One region of the Crystallibacter crystallopoietes genome, then DNA from elsewhere that is predicted to be linked to it. Evidence: predicted binding sites of a transcription regulator. Region 1 holds the regulator's gene; each other region holds the start of a gene.
What was found. Region 1 encodes HspR, which represses chaperone genes until heat shock. Its sites were predicted from a motif close to AAGTTGAGTCNNNNNGACTCAACTT; they were not measured.

Region 1 (4,741 bases):
GCGCTGGCGGCAGGGCACCGGGCGTTCAATCGCGCGTGACTACCGAGGCGACCGGGACAGCGGCGTCATTCTTGATCTCGACCCTGACGATGTCTTCGGTTCCGACGTCGGTAGCTGCCGTGAGCCGTGCCCGGCCCGCGGGCGTTGCCTTCCACGTGGCCACCTGGCGGGCCTTGCCCGTGGAATCGGTGACCCAGAGGGAGAGTACACCGCTGTCAGGCAACTGTTCGCCGTCCACAGCCAGCTCTGTGCCCCACCGCTTGTACACCAAGTCCAGATCCACTTGGAGACCGCGGGAGGAAGCCATCGTATAGCTGTCCATTTCCTGCTCCGGCGCCGTGACCACCGGCCCCACGACCGCACCGATGACCAGCGATGCCGCGGCGACGGCGGCAACCAAGCCAGCCACCCGGCGTCGTGCTTTGCGGCGGCGCACCACCAATTCGTTCAGCAGCCGCTTGGTATTCTGCTCGATTTCTTCGACGGGCGGTTCCGCCAGCTCCAGCGCCTCGTCCCGCGGCACAGCGTCCAGCATGCCCGGGAGGCTCTCCAGCTCGGCGGCTTCCTGCCGGCAGACCGGACAATCATTGAGGTGCGCTTCGAAGGCCCGGGCCTCATCCCGCCGGAGACCGCCGAGGATGTAAAGGCCGAGCAGTTCCCGCAGCTGCTCATGGTCGCCTTTCATCGCTTGACTCCCATCTCATCGAGTACAGACCGTAGCGCTTTCACACCGTAAAAGGCGCGCGATTTAACCGTCCCCAGCGGCAGGTGCAGTTCCTCGGCTGCTTCAGCGGCGGTCAACCGCTGGTAATGCAGCGCCAGAATGACGTTCCTGTGGTCCACGCTGAGCCGTGTCAGGGCTTCCTCCATAATCACTTTGAGCAACAGCCGGTCCACTTGATCGGCCGTTGCCAGCTCTTCTTCCGGCATGTTCGTTACCTGCGCCCTGCTGCTGCGGCGCCGGTAGTTGTCGATAATGACGTGCCGCGCGGTCCGGTACAGGTACCCGCGCATGTTCTCAACCTCCGGGCCCAGTTTCCAGACACGCAGGATCGTCTCCTGCACCACGTCATCGGCCTGGTCCGGGTCTGAAGTGGCGGCCAGCACGAATCGTCTCAGTGCCGCCGCATGGTCGCGGTACAACTGCGCGACCGCTTCTTCTTCCATCGACATCGATGTTCCTCCTGACCGCACAGCCCGGGTTCCGGAGCCATCCGCAATCAGGAAGACGTGCCCAACAGCGGAAAGGTTCACCGGCTAGGAAGAAGAACATCCCCCAGGCGTTGAACCATTTTCGCCCGGCAGTACGTCTTTGCCAATAGCGGCCCGCAACCGGCGGGCCGGGACCGAGCGCAGCCCGGTTGATCGTTAGGAATTCCTCATGAAAATCAAACTCAGTGGTGCTGCTGCCCTTATGACCGCAGCCCTTCTCGGCCTCACCGGATGCGGAGGCGGCGACGAATCAGGCACGGAAGCCCCGCCGCCGGCCGAAGAAACAACCGCCATGCCCGAGACCACCGAATCGGCACCGGGCGGGGCAAGTGCCCCGGCCTCCGGTGAAGCCGGGGCGATGGCTGGTTCCCAGCTCATGACTGCCGAAACCGATCTCGGCGAGATTGTGGTCGATGGCGAGGGAATGACCGTCTACTACTTCACCAAGGACGAAAAAGGCTCTGGTGTCAGCAACTGCACCGGCGACTGCCTGGTCGCGTGGCCACCTGTCTTGACCGAAGGCGATGCCCCGGAAGTTGAAGGCATCACCGCGGAAGTCGGCACCATCGACACCCCTGACGGCAAGAAGCAGGTGACCATCGACGGCATGCCGATCTACTACTGGCAGAACGACAAGGCACCGGGAGACGTCGACGGCCAAGGCGTCAACGACGTCTGGTACGTAGTGGCCCCGGACGGCCAAATGATCCGCTGAAAGACTGGCGGAGGGTCCGCCGCGCGGGTGGACGAGGCCAACAGGCCTGGAGTATCGATCCGCGCGGGGCTCTCCGCCTGTCTGGCGTCCCCGGGCATCACTGTTACTGCGCCATGACTGCCAGTGAACGTGCTGCCAGGTGGTTCATTACGGCCGGGCCCCATCTCCACAGGGGCCGTTCCACACCTGCCGTGTCCACATTGCCTCGGCGCCGCCTTCGGATCAGTCCTGTCTGCACCTACTGTTGGCCGCATGAAGACAAGTCACAGGAACCATCGCGCGATTGCGCAGATGCAGGCGGAAGACCGGCCCAGGGAGCGCATGGCCCGGATGGGAATCCGCAGGTTGAGGGATGCGGAGGTGCTGGCGCTGGTCATCGGCTCCGGGACGAGGGAAGCCAGCAGCGTGGAACTGGCACAGTCAATCCTGAAAAGGCTCGGCGGTCCGGGCGGGCTGCAACTCGCCGACCCCGGGGAACTTCAGGAGGTGCCAGGGGTCGGCGCTGCGCTGGCGGCCAGGATCGCCGGCGCCATGGAACTGGCGCGGCGGGCAGCCATCAGGAGTGCGGACGCCAGACCACCAAGGCCTGGCTCCGCGGCCGCGGACGCTTCCCGCGGGCCAGCGTGACCACGTCGCCGGCCAGCCCGGCGGCGAACACCCGGCTGGTTTCCGTTCCGCTCTGCCGGCGCGTGCCTTCGAGCTCGGCAGTCAGTTCCTGCACCCGGGATCGCAGGGCGTTCACCTGGTTCTCCAGTTCCAGGATCCGCTTGATGCCCTCCAGCGATACGCCTTCCTGCGATAACCGCTGGACCTCACGCAAAGTGTCCACGTCGCGTTGAGAATAGCGGCGCTGGCGGCCGCGCTGGCGGGAGGGCGAGACGAGTCCCAGCCGGTCGTACTGGCGCAGGGTCTGCGGATGCATCTCTGCGAGTTCGGCCGCTACGGAGATCACAAAAATAGGGGCGTTGCGGTCAATACCCATTGCTTTCTCCATTCTTCCGGCTACAGCCTGGCCTTAGCCGCCAGGTTCTCACGCGGGTTTGCACCCGAAGTGGCCGCAGCGAAGGCCTTGACTGCTTCCTGAGCTTCCTTGTTCAGGTTCTGCGGAACAACGACGTCGATAGTCACCAGCAGATCCCCCGTAGCCTTGGACGTGTTCACGCCCCGGCCTTTCACGCGCAGGGTCCGTCCGGACGGAGTTCCGGCAGGTACCTTCACCTTAACCGTTTCGCCGTTCAGGGTGGGTACTTCGATCTGCGCGCCGAGCGCCGCCTCGTCGAAGGATACGGGGACATGGATCCGGATATTGTCCCCGTCACGGGTAAAGAAACTGTGCGGCTGGACATTCACGGTCACCATCAGATCGCCGTTACCGGCAGGGCCTGGCTGGCCCTTTCCACGGACGCGGACCTTCTGGCCGTCCTTGATACCCGCAGGAATCCGGACCTCGATGACCTCGCCGGAGGGCTCGCGCAACCCGATGGTGGTCCCCTTGATGGAACCGGCGAACGAAATACTGGTTGATGCGGTCCGGTCCGCACCCTTGCGCGGGGGTGCCTGCGGAGGCTGGAAGCCGCCGCCGAAGCCGCCACCAAAGAGGTCGGCGAACTCGGGCGGAATATTGCCGTTACCGAACCCGCCGGATGAACGCCCGCGCGTGCTCTGGCCGAACATACTGCCGAAAATGTCCTCGAATCCGCCGCCGCCCGGCGCGCCTGCCCCGCTGGCCGTAAAGCGGGCCCCGCTGCCCATCGCCCGGATGGCGTCGTATTGCTGGCGCTCCTCCGGATCGGAGAGCACCGAATACGCTTCGGAGACGTCCTTAAACATCTTTTCAGCCGCGGCGTCGGAGGAGTTGGTGTCCGGATGGTACTTCCGGGCAAGTTTGCGGTAGGCCTTCTTGATGTCGGCGTCCGACGCGTCCTTGGAGACACCAAGGATCTTGTAGAAGTCCTTCTCGACCCAATCCTGGCTAGCCATTCAGGCGCCTCCCTTCACGTAGTTCAAAGTCTATGGTGGCCAAGAGCCCATGAGAGCCGGGGACGCCTTACGACGTCCCCGGCTTCATACGGTGCTACTCGGCCGGTACAGCCACAATCACCTGGGCAGCACGCAGGACGCGCTCCCCGGCCTTGTACCCGGTCCGCAGGATCTGGCTGACTGAATCAACCTGGACATCTGCGCTTTGCTGCTGCATCAGCGCTTCGTGGACGTTCGGGTCAAACTCCACGTCCGTCTCGGAGATTGGCTCCAGTCCGTAGACCTTCAAGACGTTTTCCAGCTTCGTCGCGATAGCGGCGAAGGGTCCGTCCTCGAGGTCTCCGTGCTGGCGTGCGGCGTCGATGTCGTCGAGTACCGGAAGCAGCGAGTTGAGGACGCCAACGATGGCCATCTGGCCAGCCACCGCGCGGTCCCGCTCCACACGCTTGCGGTAATTCACGTACTCCGCCTGAAGGCGCAGCAGGTCATTCCTCAACTCGGCGGCCTGTTCCGAATCCACGCCCTGGGCCACCGACTCCCCTGCGGGGACGTCGGTGCTGTTCAGGATCGCCTCGGCCTGGGACAGTGCATCTCCGTCAACACCCTCGGCTGCGGGTGCCTCCGCGGCGGCAGCCTCATCGGCTGCCTCCGCATCGGCAGGTGCTTCCTGGCCACGGACCTTGCCCGTCTCCGGGTCAATCTTGCGGTTGTCGCGGAAGCTCACCGGCTCTGACTCGTGCTCGTGCTCGTTACCGTGGTTGGCCATAGTTACTTCTTCTCTTCGTCTTCGTCGACAACTTCGGCGTCGACAATGTCCTCGTCCGCTTTGCCCGA
Region 2 (4,741 bases), 1.5 Mb from region 1:
TGACCGGAGCCTGCGCCGTTCTCCTGCTGCTGGTCGGCGGCCTAACGGCCCTGCAACAGGCGGCGATGCTCTCAGCATTGCCCTTCACCGTCATCGTGGCACTCCTCGGAACATGCTTGGTCATGGAATTGAGGAAGGACCGGGAGTTCGAGGCTCTGCGGCACGCACGGCTCAAGGACCTGGACGAAAAGGGTAAGAACACGTCGGCATAGGTAGCTGCTGGTCAGATTAGACAAAGAGCCGGCCCGGGAAGATGCAACTCTTCCCGGGCCGGCTCTTTTATGGCTCCCTAGCCGATCAGGCAGCCGGTGCCGCAGACCTTACGCGGCCAGCGGTGCTTCCACACCTGCGGAAACCCGCAGCTGCCCGCCGTCAACGCTCACGGTGACTCGTCCGCCGTCGTGCAGTGCCTCGGTGACCAGCAGGTCCGCGATCCGGTCATCGAGCTCGCGCTGGATGACGCGGCGCAGCGGGCGGGCGCCGTACTCCGGCTCGTAGCCGGCCTCGGCGATCCACGCCACGGCGTCCTCGCTGACCGCCACGCCGATGCCCTGGGCTTGGAGCCGGGCCTCGGTCTTGCCCAGCTGCAGGCGGACAATCTCGCGCAGCTGCTCCTGGTTGAGCTTGCGGAACAGCACGATCTCGTCGATCCGGTTGATGAACTCCGGCCGCATGCTCTCGCGCAGCCGGCCCATCACCCGGGCGCGCAGCTCCGGTTCGGAACCGAAGCCGTCGCCGTCGTTGTTCGCGGTGAAGCCCAGGGCGCCGCCCTTGCTGGCCAGGAATTCCGAGCCGAGGTTGGAGGTCATGATGACCACGGTGTTGCGGAAATCCACCGTGCGGCCCTGGCTGTCGGTGAGGCGGCCGTCGTCGAGCACCTGGAGCAGCAGGTTGAACACGTCCGGGTGGGCCTTCTCGATCTCGTCGAGCAGCACCACCGAGTACGGCTGACGCCGCACGCGTTCGGTCAGCTGGCCCGCCTCGTCGTAGCCCACGTAGCCCGGGGGAGCACCGACCAGGCGGCTGACGGTGTGGCGCTCGCCGAACTCGCTCATGTCGAAGCGCGCCATGGCCTTCTCGTCGCCGAACAGGGACTCGGCCAACGCCTTGGCGAGCTCGGTTTTGCCCACGCCGGTGGGGCCGAGGAACAGGAAGCTGCCCACGGGCCGGCCCTCGTCACCCATGCCGGTGCGGTTCCGGCGCACGGATTTGGCGATGGCGGCCACCGCGTCCTCCTGCCCGATGACCCGCTGGTGCAGGTCCTCCTCGAGCCGGGCGAGGCGCGCGCGATCGCCCTCGGTCAGCCGGGCGGTCGGAATGCCGGTGGCGCGGGCGATGATCGCGGCGATCTCGGCCTCACCCACCACGGACGGTGAGCGTACGACGCCGGCGCTCGCCCCGCCGTCGTTAGGTTCCGTTGCGCTGTGGCCGTCCTGGGTTCCCTCCGCGGCGGCGATCTGCTGGTTCAGCGCCTCGATCTCGTCGCGCAGGCGGGAGGCTTCCTCATAGTGCTCCTCGGCCACCGCGGCGTTCTTGGAGGCCTCCAAGGTGGCGGCCTGTTCGCGCAGTGCCGCGACGTCGACGCGCGGACCGCGCTGCAGGCTCAGCCGGGCGCCGGCCTGGTCGATCAGATCGATCGCCTTGTCCGGCAGGAAGCGGTCCGTGATGTACCGGGCGGACATTTCGACGGCGGCGCGGATGGCCTCGTCGGTGTAGGTGACGCCGTGGTGCTCCTCGTAGCGGTCCTTCAGCCCCGCGAGGATCCGGACCGCGTCCTCGATGCTCGGCTCGCCGACCGTGACCGGCTGGAAGCGGCGTTCCAGCGCCGGATCCTTCTCGATCTTGCGGTACTCGCCGAGCGTGGTGGCGCCGACCAGGTGCAGTTCGCCCCGGGCCAGCCGCGGCTTGAGGATGTTGCCGGCGTCCATGCCGCCCTCGCCCGAGCCGCCCGCGCCGACCACGGTATGCAGCTCGTCGATGAACACGATCATGCTCTGGCTGTTGTCGCTGATCTCGTCCATCGTCTTGGTCAGCCGCTCCTCGAAGTCGCCGCGGTAGCGGGTTCCCGCGAGCATGCCGGGCAGATCGAGGGAGACCACGCGCTTGCCGCGCAGCTGCTGGGGGACATCGCCCGCCACGATCGCCTGCGCCAGGCCTTCAGCGATAGCGGTCTTGCCCACGCCGGCTTCGCCGATCAGCACCGGGTTGTTCTTGGTACGCCGGGCCAGGATCTCGATGGTCTGCTCGATTTCCTCCGACCGGCCGATCACCGGATCCAGCTTGTTCTCACGCGCCAAGGCGGTCAGGTCCGTACCGAACTGGTCCAGCATCGGGGTGTCCGAATTTTCGGTGGCCGCGGTTGAGCCCTGCCGGTTGCCGGCGCCGTTGGACTGGGCTTCCCGGGCACCTTCCTGCAGCGACTGCGGCGTGACGCCGGCCGCAGCCAGCACCTGTCCCGCGGGCGACTCTGTGTTAAGGACGAACGCGATAAAGAGGTGTTCGGGATCGATGTAGGTGGACCCGAAGGAGCGGGCTACCTGGTGGGCGTCGAGCAGCACACGCTGGGCCGACTGGGTGAGCGACGGCGGAGTGTCCGGCTTTTCGTCCGACTCCTCGGGCAGGCGCTCCTCGGCAGCCTTGGCGATGGCGGCTGGCTCGGCGCCTGCCTGCTTGAGGTGGCTGGCGCTTGGCTCCTGTTCGACTGTGACGCGCAGGATGTGCAGCGCGTCGACCTCGGAATGGCCGTGGTCGGTGGCGAAGCGGGCCGCGTGGCCGAGCAGCTCGTGCGAGCGGCGGCTCAGCAGCCGGGTGATGTCGATGGGGCGCCGGGCCTGTGCGGCCCGCTGGCCCTGCAGGTAGCGGGCCAGGAATTCGTCGAATGAGCCGCTGCCTGATGTTGCGGGTCCGAAGAACAATGGCATGTATCCTCCTCAGGAACTTGAGTACCTTCGACTCATGTTAACGCTGGTGTCTGAGAATTATTCCGCCGACCTGAAAAAATTGAGCGATGGTGACTCAAGTCTTAGATTCTTCGGGCTCGTCCGTCATCGAAAGACAATCCGGACGACACCCGAGGTTAACCTGGCGACGCCAGACTGGAAGCAGTGCCGCTATGGCTGGAATCCGCACAAACCGTCCACTACGAAGATCGGTTGGTAGAGATGAACGCCCAAGAACGAGATCCCACCGCTCCGCAACCGCACAACGTAGGGCAGGAACGGCCCGACCTGGCCAACCCACATGTCCGCGAGGATGTCGGGCGGGCCGGCCGCTGTGCCAACCTCCACCTTCCGACCGGCCGGACCTGCCTGCTGCCGGAACGCCATCCCGGTACCTGCGATTTCACCGAGCCGCTGGAAGCCGGAGAGGCGCTGCTGTGAAGCCGCAGACATAGTACGGCCACGGGAACCGTTGGCAGCCCCTTCCGCAAGATTGCGGAGGGGCTGCCAATGTGCAGCCTGCGGGCTGCTTAGCGGCCGCCCCTGGACCGGGAACGTTCCTGGGTCTTTCCCTTGGAAGCGTGGAACGAGTAATCGGACTTGGAACCGCTGCTGTCGGAGTACGAGTATTTAAAGTGCGTTTCTTTGGTTCCCTCGTCGTCCATGAGTTCATGGCCGTGGCTGGAGCTCTTCCAGGACGAATCCTTGCCGGATCCGCTGTGCTCGTTGTACTGGACGATCAGCTTCGAGCGCGAAGTCTGCACCATGTTGTACTCGTAGACAGAGCCGGAATCTTTGTAAACCTGCGCTCCATAACTGCTCCGTGCGGCCGACGCAGGTCCGGCTCCCATCGCTAGGAGTGCACTGGCTGCTAGCGCGGCGGTCACGGCTTTCAAGATGTTGTTGTTCATAGTTCTGCCCCAATTGCATAGATAGATACGGGATCGAGGCACGAAGACCTCCTCGTCTCCGGGCACACGTTCCCGCTGGGCTAAGCGCCCTTAGCTGCGACTTTCCCCTTCCGGCTGCCCCGTCCCAGTGGGATAACCCCGGAACCCTTGCGGGGAGGATGGATGACCTCCGAACGCAAATCCGAAAGGAGGTTCCCTAAGATAGGAGCGGAAGCTGAAGGCAAGCTGGAAATAACCTTGGGGAAGCCTTGGCTGGGAAAAATCGGGCCGAAAGTCCCGCCGTCGTACGTTTTCTTGGAGTCAGGTGCCGGGAGCGCGGTAGCGGACCTGGTCGGCGTGCCGCAGCGCCTGCATCGTGTCGTCGACCGTCATCAGCACGGTTGTTTCCAAGGTGCTCAGCGCGCCGCCTCCGGTGATGGCGAGCGCCACGGCGGCCATGGAAACGTTGTCCGGTGCTTCCCAGAGCGTGTATCCGTCATAGGAACCGAAGGCGTACCAGAAGCCGTGGAGCTTGCCGCCAACCGCCTCGATGTACGCCTGCGCGGCCTGGCGCCGGTCCTCCGGTTTGCTGATCAACCTGGCCCAGGTCTCCGGCGTGTAGCTGAACTTTGAAAGATAGAGCGGCATGTCTATTCCTCTCGTCCACCGGACCGGCGCGGTTGCGGTTCGGCTTAAAGTCTAGATCCGGCAGCCGCGAAAAGATCGGGTATCCACCGCCCTGATTGCGGCTCTTTTCTGCGGGCTCGAGGCGGCAGGTTGGAACCGATACGTACCATTTGCGAGTGGGCCCGCGTAGGGTACGGGCATGGATATCATCCTTGTGCCCGGATTCTGGCTCGACGCTTCCTCATGGTCGGAGGTCACGCCGGCGCTGGTCGCGGCAGGTCACAC
Region 3 (4,741 bases), 2.3 Mb from region 1:
CCGCGTCATCTCGGCCAGCGCTGCCGGACGGTCCAGTCCGTCTGCTTCAAGCCGCCGGAGGGTCTTGATCTGCCAGTTGGCGCCGTTCTGTTCCGTCTGGGCGCGGGCGCGCAGGATTTCCATGTACCGGTCGATCAGGTCCGGGGCCACGCGGAGGTCGGCCAGTCCGTCAGCGGCCAGCGGCAGCAGGTGGCGGACAATCAGCTCCACCACCGGGATGTCTCCGATGCCCGGCCAATAGACCATGGCTTCCAGCCCTTGCTTGGCGCAGTTGATGAAGTTATCGGCCGCACTCTTGAACGCGAGCCGGGACCACAGCGGCCTGTCCGCCGTCCTGATCATGCGGACCAACCCGAAGAAGAAGGCAGCATTGGCCACGGTATCCACCACCGTAGGTCCGGCAGGCAGCAGCCGGTTTTCGAGCCGCAGGTTGGGCATGGTGTCGCCGGGGTCGTAAATGGGACGGTTCCAGCGGTAGACGGTGCCGTTGTGCAGGCGGAGCTCCGGAAGCAGCGGCGCGCCGGCCTTGGTCTGCTTGCCGGTGGTCCGCGAGAGCTCCGGCAGCAGGGCGGGGAAGTAGCGCACGTTCTCTTCAAACAGGTCGAAGATCGAGGTGATCCACCGTTCGCCGAACCAAACGCGGGGCCGGACGCCCTGATTGCGCATTTCCGGCGGCCTGGTGTCGATGGACTGCTTGAACACTTCGATCCGTGTCTCGTGCCAGAGCAGCTTCTCCATGAATACCGGCGAATTCGCCGCCAGCGCCACCTGCGGGCCGGCAACGATCTGGGCCGCGTTCCAGACCGGTGCGAATTCGGCCGGCTGGACCTGCAAGTGCAACTGCACGCTGGTGCAGGCGGCTTCCGGCGCAATGTTCTTGGCATAGAAGGACAGCGCCTCGATTCCGCGCAGGTCCATAAGCACGTCTTCGCCGCGGGCCTGCAGCACCGAGGTGTTAAGGGCGGCATAACGCTTGCCGGCGCTGAGCCAGGACATGTCTTCCACCAGAGCGTGTTTGAGCGTCGGCAGGATGCCGATCATGAGGATGCGGGCCTTCGCCGATGCTGCGCGTTCGTCCGCATGGTTCAACTGGTCGCGCAGGCTGTTCTCGAGCTCCTCAAGCCCGCGGCCGGCGACGGCGAGGGCCGGGTGGTTGAGCTCAATGTTGAAGGCGCCGATCTCGGTTTGAAAAGCCGGATCGGCGATGGCTTCGAGCACCGCGGAGTTGCGCAGCGCGGGGGAGCAGTCCGCATTGGTCAGGTTCAGCTCCATCTCCATACCAATGGAACCGGTTCCGGCGAACTCGGCCGTGGCGAGGTAATGCCCGAAGCTTTCCAGGTTTTCCAGCAGGCGTTCACGGTAACGGGTGCGCTGCTCACGGCTGAACGTCTTGGTTTTGACTTCTGAGCCCATTCTTGAAGGTAACCATCACGGGGCCACCTTGTATAGAGTGGCGGGCCATGGGCCGAAGGCCGCCGGACAAGAGACGGCCCCTCACCCGAAGGGCAAGGGGCCGCACCACGCCAGTCGGGGTTACGCCTCGACTGACTTCTGGTCGTCGGTAGCTTCGGCGCTATCGACAGCCACCGTTTCAGCCGCTCCGGTGACAACCTCGATCTTGCGCGGCTTGGCCTTCTCACTGACCGGGATGGTCACAGAGAGGACGCCGTTCTCGTACCGGGCTGAGATGGCATCGATATCGATGCCCTGGCCCAGATTGAGCTGGCGCAGGAACGAGCCGCCTTCACGCTCGCGGTTGAGCCACTTTACGCCTTCCGCGCCCCGCACCGTCCGCTCGGCCCGGATGGTCAGCAGCTGCCCGTCGACGTCGATGTCAACGGATCCCGGATCAATCCCAGGCAGATCTGCGTTCAGAATGTAGTGGTCGCCGTCGCGATACAGGTCCATCGGCATGAGCCGCAGGCCCGGGCGGTTTTCCAGCAGGGCTCCGGCGACGCGGTCCAGTTCACGGAATGGGTCAAACTTCATGGCCATAGTCATCAACTCCTTCGCATCAACGCCCCGTTCGGAGCGGTTGTCTTAGCTCTTCATAGTTGAGCCCCCTTCGCTCAACTACGTTTACAGATTAGCACTCAGGTGCAAGGAGTGCTAACTCTTCTTGATAGCTGTCAGCGAACAAATGACTAACCGATTCACCCAATCCTCTGGACGGGCGCTGCCAACGGACGTAGCCTGAAATTCGGAAGCAAAACTGGTCGTCACGGGGGTGGTCACAGTGCGCGTTGAGCTGCTGTCCCGTGTGCCCGTCTTGTTGCGCAAGGTCGTGCTCACAGCTGCAGCCACCGCCGGATTCGCCCTTTTCGGGATCGCCGGCGCGAGTGCCGCGGATGCTGACGGCGGCCTTCTGACCGAAGTACTCAGTTCAGAAACCCAAACAACGACGGCGACGCTCACCGAGGAGCTCAAACCCGTTACCGACAACGTCGGGGCAGCGACAGGGAAGCTGGCGCCTGTTACCGGCCAACTTGCGGCCGTGACGGAAAAGGTCGCCCCGGTTGTCGAAAAGGCCGCCGCTCCTGCCGGCGCTGCTTCGGAGTCAGTCGGGCAGACCACACAGCCGGTTACAGGGGCAGCGCACGAGGTGGCTGGCGCTGTTGCCGCCGTGTCGGATCCTGTCCTTGAATCGGCCGCGCCATTGACCGAACCGGTGCTCGAAACCGCAGCAGACGTCGTGGAGCCCGTCGTTGAGTCGGGCACTTCCGCCGTGCAACCGGTAGTGACTCCGGTTGTCGAAGCCGCAGCCCCTGTTGCCGATCCGGTGATTGAAGCTGCTGCGCCCGTCGTCGATCCGGTCGAAGAGGCAGCTGAACCTATCGTTGACGCAGTAGAAGCAGGTGGGCTGGCCAGCGATACCGCTGATTCGAACGGAACAATTACGGCGGTCGAAGACGGCCCCACCGCGGAAACATCATCATCGGTTCCCGTCGCGGCAGCTGAGGTTTCCGCCAGCCAACTCGAGAAGGACCCTACAGAAGCCGCTACCGCCGCTGGGGCATCGGACAACCGCCAGGAAGAAGGACGCGAAACAGCACCCGCTCCGGCGAAGCTTCAACCAACTCCGGCGCAGTTCTTGGCCCAAATGGCCTACACACCTTCGGCGGTGATGGAGCAGGATGCCCATCGTGCGGCCGGAGAGTCGTATCCTGGCCAACCAGTCGCGGCTATCCCGGCGGCCGTCCCAGCAGGTGTTGGCGGAAGCGGTTCTACTGCCGCTGGCGGAAATGCCTCCGCCGGCCAGAGCGCCGCTGACGTACCTTTCTCTAATCTGCTCCCGCCGTTCGCCAACTCGGGTACTACCGATGGCTCGGCTTGGAGTCTGCCCGCTTCACGTTCGTCGGATCCCGGTTCCTCTCCTGATTGATCTGGTTCGCGCTGCCCTTTCCGGCGGCACAGGGACCACTGCCACCCGCAACAGGGCGGCAATAGATTCAATCAGGAGAACAACCATGCGGAGAACAATGCAGACGGCGCTGTGCAGCGTCGTCTTTAGCGGAGGACTTCTCGTCCTCGGTTCCGCGGCTGCTTCAGCCGCGGAATATGAACCACCGGAGCCTGCGGTTGCTCCGGACAGCACAGTGGCAGTTGATGCGGACGTGGATGTAGTCACGGACGACGTGGCACTCGATGCCGTAGCGGATGACGCCCAGGTCCTCGGTCTCCAGGCAGGCGCGGATCTCGACTCCGAACTGCTCGCAGCCGAGTCGGTGGCTGATGTTGTTGCCGACGTAGAACTCGGCGGCGATGCAGCTGAGTATGCCACTCCCGTCGAGGCGGAGCCCGTCAATCAGACCGAGCCGGCCGCTGCAGTAGTGAACGCGGATGTCCAGGTCAATGAGGCAGCGTTGGACTACACCGATGCAGCTGAACCTGAGGCCGTCGAAACTGAAGCAGCCGTAGTTGCAGATGCTGATGTTGCCGTCGGGGCAGCAGAACAGGACTACGCGATTGCCGAAGAACCTCAGGCGACGGAAGCAGAGGTGGCAGCGGTTGCGGATGTAGAAGCCGAAGCCGATGTCGTACTCTCCGACTCTGATGGAGTGGTAGATACCAGCACTGTCGAGGCTGACGCGGACGTGATGGCAGAAGCCACGGTGGGTACCGAGGAAGGCGCACCGGCCGAAGCAACCGACGAGGCCGAAGCCCCAGCAGCACAGACCGACGCGGACGCCGCTGCGGATGTGGTGGTCGAAGATGTTGCTGCTGCCGATGTTGACGCTGCTGCGGATGTAAATGTGGCGCAGGACGAAGAGAACCTGGCCGATGTGGCCGCTGGCATTTGCCTTGATGCTGATGTTGCTCTGTTGGGTGACGGTCTGTCGGCGGGCGGGTTGCCGTGCCGCACGACAGAGGGTGATGCCGGTGCCGAAGGCGGCGTGAGTGCCGAGGAGGATGCGGAAGCTGATGTGGTGGTCGAGGATGTTGCTGCTGCCGATGTTGACGCTGCTGCGGATGTAAATGTGGCGTTGAATGAGGACGGTTTTGGTGACCTTGCCGCGGATGTTTGCCTTGATGCTGATGTTGCTCTGTTGGGTGACGGTCTGTCGGCGGGCGGGTTGCCGTGCCGCACGACAGAGGGTGATGCCGGTGCCGAAGGCGGCGTGAGTGCCGAGGAGGATGCGGAAGCTGATGTGGTGGTCGAGGATGTTGCTGCTGCTGACGTTGACGCTGCTGCAGATGTAATCGTGGCGCTGGACGAAGACAACCTGACCGATGTGGCCGC

Region 2: the regulator HspR is predicted to act here: its motif matches at 2,998-3,022, upstream of AC20117_RS09700 (ATP-dependent Clp protease ATP-binding subunit).
Region 3: the regulator HspR is predicted to act here: its motif matches at 2,052-2,076, upstream of AC20117_RS13460 (Hsp20/alpha crystallin family protein).

Annotation. Positions count from the first base shown of each region.
Region 1 covers NZ_CP018863.1:592,490-597,230, forward strand. Annotated here, with positions in the region: gene AC20117_RS02840 (zf-HC2 domain-containing protein) at 26-685, opposite strand; gene AC20117_RS02845 (sigma-70 family RNA polymerase sigma factor) at 682-1,173, opposite strand; gene AC20117_RS02850 (COG4315 family predicted lipoprotein) at 1,382-1,927, shown strand; gene AC20117_RS24270 (UPF0758 domain-containing protein) at 2,258-2,554, shown strand; gene AC20117_RS02860 (heat shock protein transcriptional repressor HspR) at 2,484-2,909, opposite strand; gene AC20117_RS02865 (DnaJ C-terminal domain-containing protein) at 2,930-3,907, opposite strand; gene AC20117_RS02870 (nucleotide exchange factor GrpE) at 4,002-4,673, opposite strand; gene dnaK (molecular chaperone DnaK) at 4,676-4,741, opposite strand, start outside.
Region 2 covers NZ_CP018863.1:2,051,871-2,056,611, forward strand. Annotated here, with positions in the region: gene AC20117_RS09695 (BCCT family transporter) at 1-212, shown strand, start outside; gene AC20117_RS09700 (ATP-dependent Clp protease ATP-binding subunit) at 321-2,921, opposite strand; gene AC20117_RS09705 (hypothetical protein) at 3,105-3,380, shown strand; gene AC20117_RS09710 (hypothetical protein) at 3,470-3,850, opposite strand; gene AC20117_RS09715 (GYD domain-containing protein) at 4,151-4,477, opposite strand; gene AC20117_RS09720 (alpha/beta fold hydrolase) at 4,656-4,741, shown strand, end outside.
Region 3 covers NZ_CP018863.1:2,862,724-2,867,464, forward strand. Annotated here, with positions in the region: gene AC20117_RS13455 (glutamate-cysteine ligase family protein) at 1-1,413, opposite strand, end outside; gene AC20117_RS13460 (Hsp20/alpha crystallin family protein) at 1,534-1,995, opposite strand; gene AC20117_RS23330 (hypothetical protein) at 2,237-3,382, shown strand; gene AC20117_RS13465 (LPXTG cell wall anchor domain-containing protein) at 3,468-4,741, shown strand, end outside.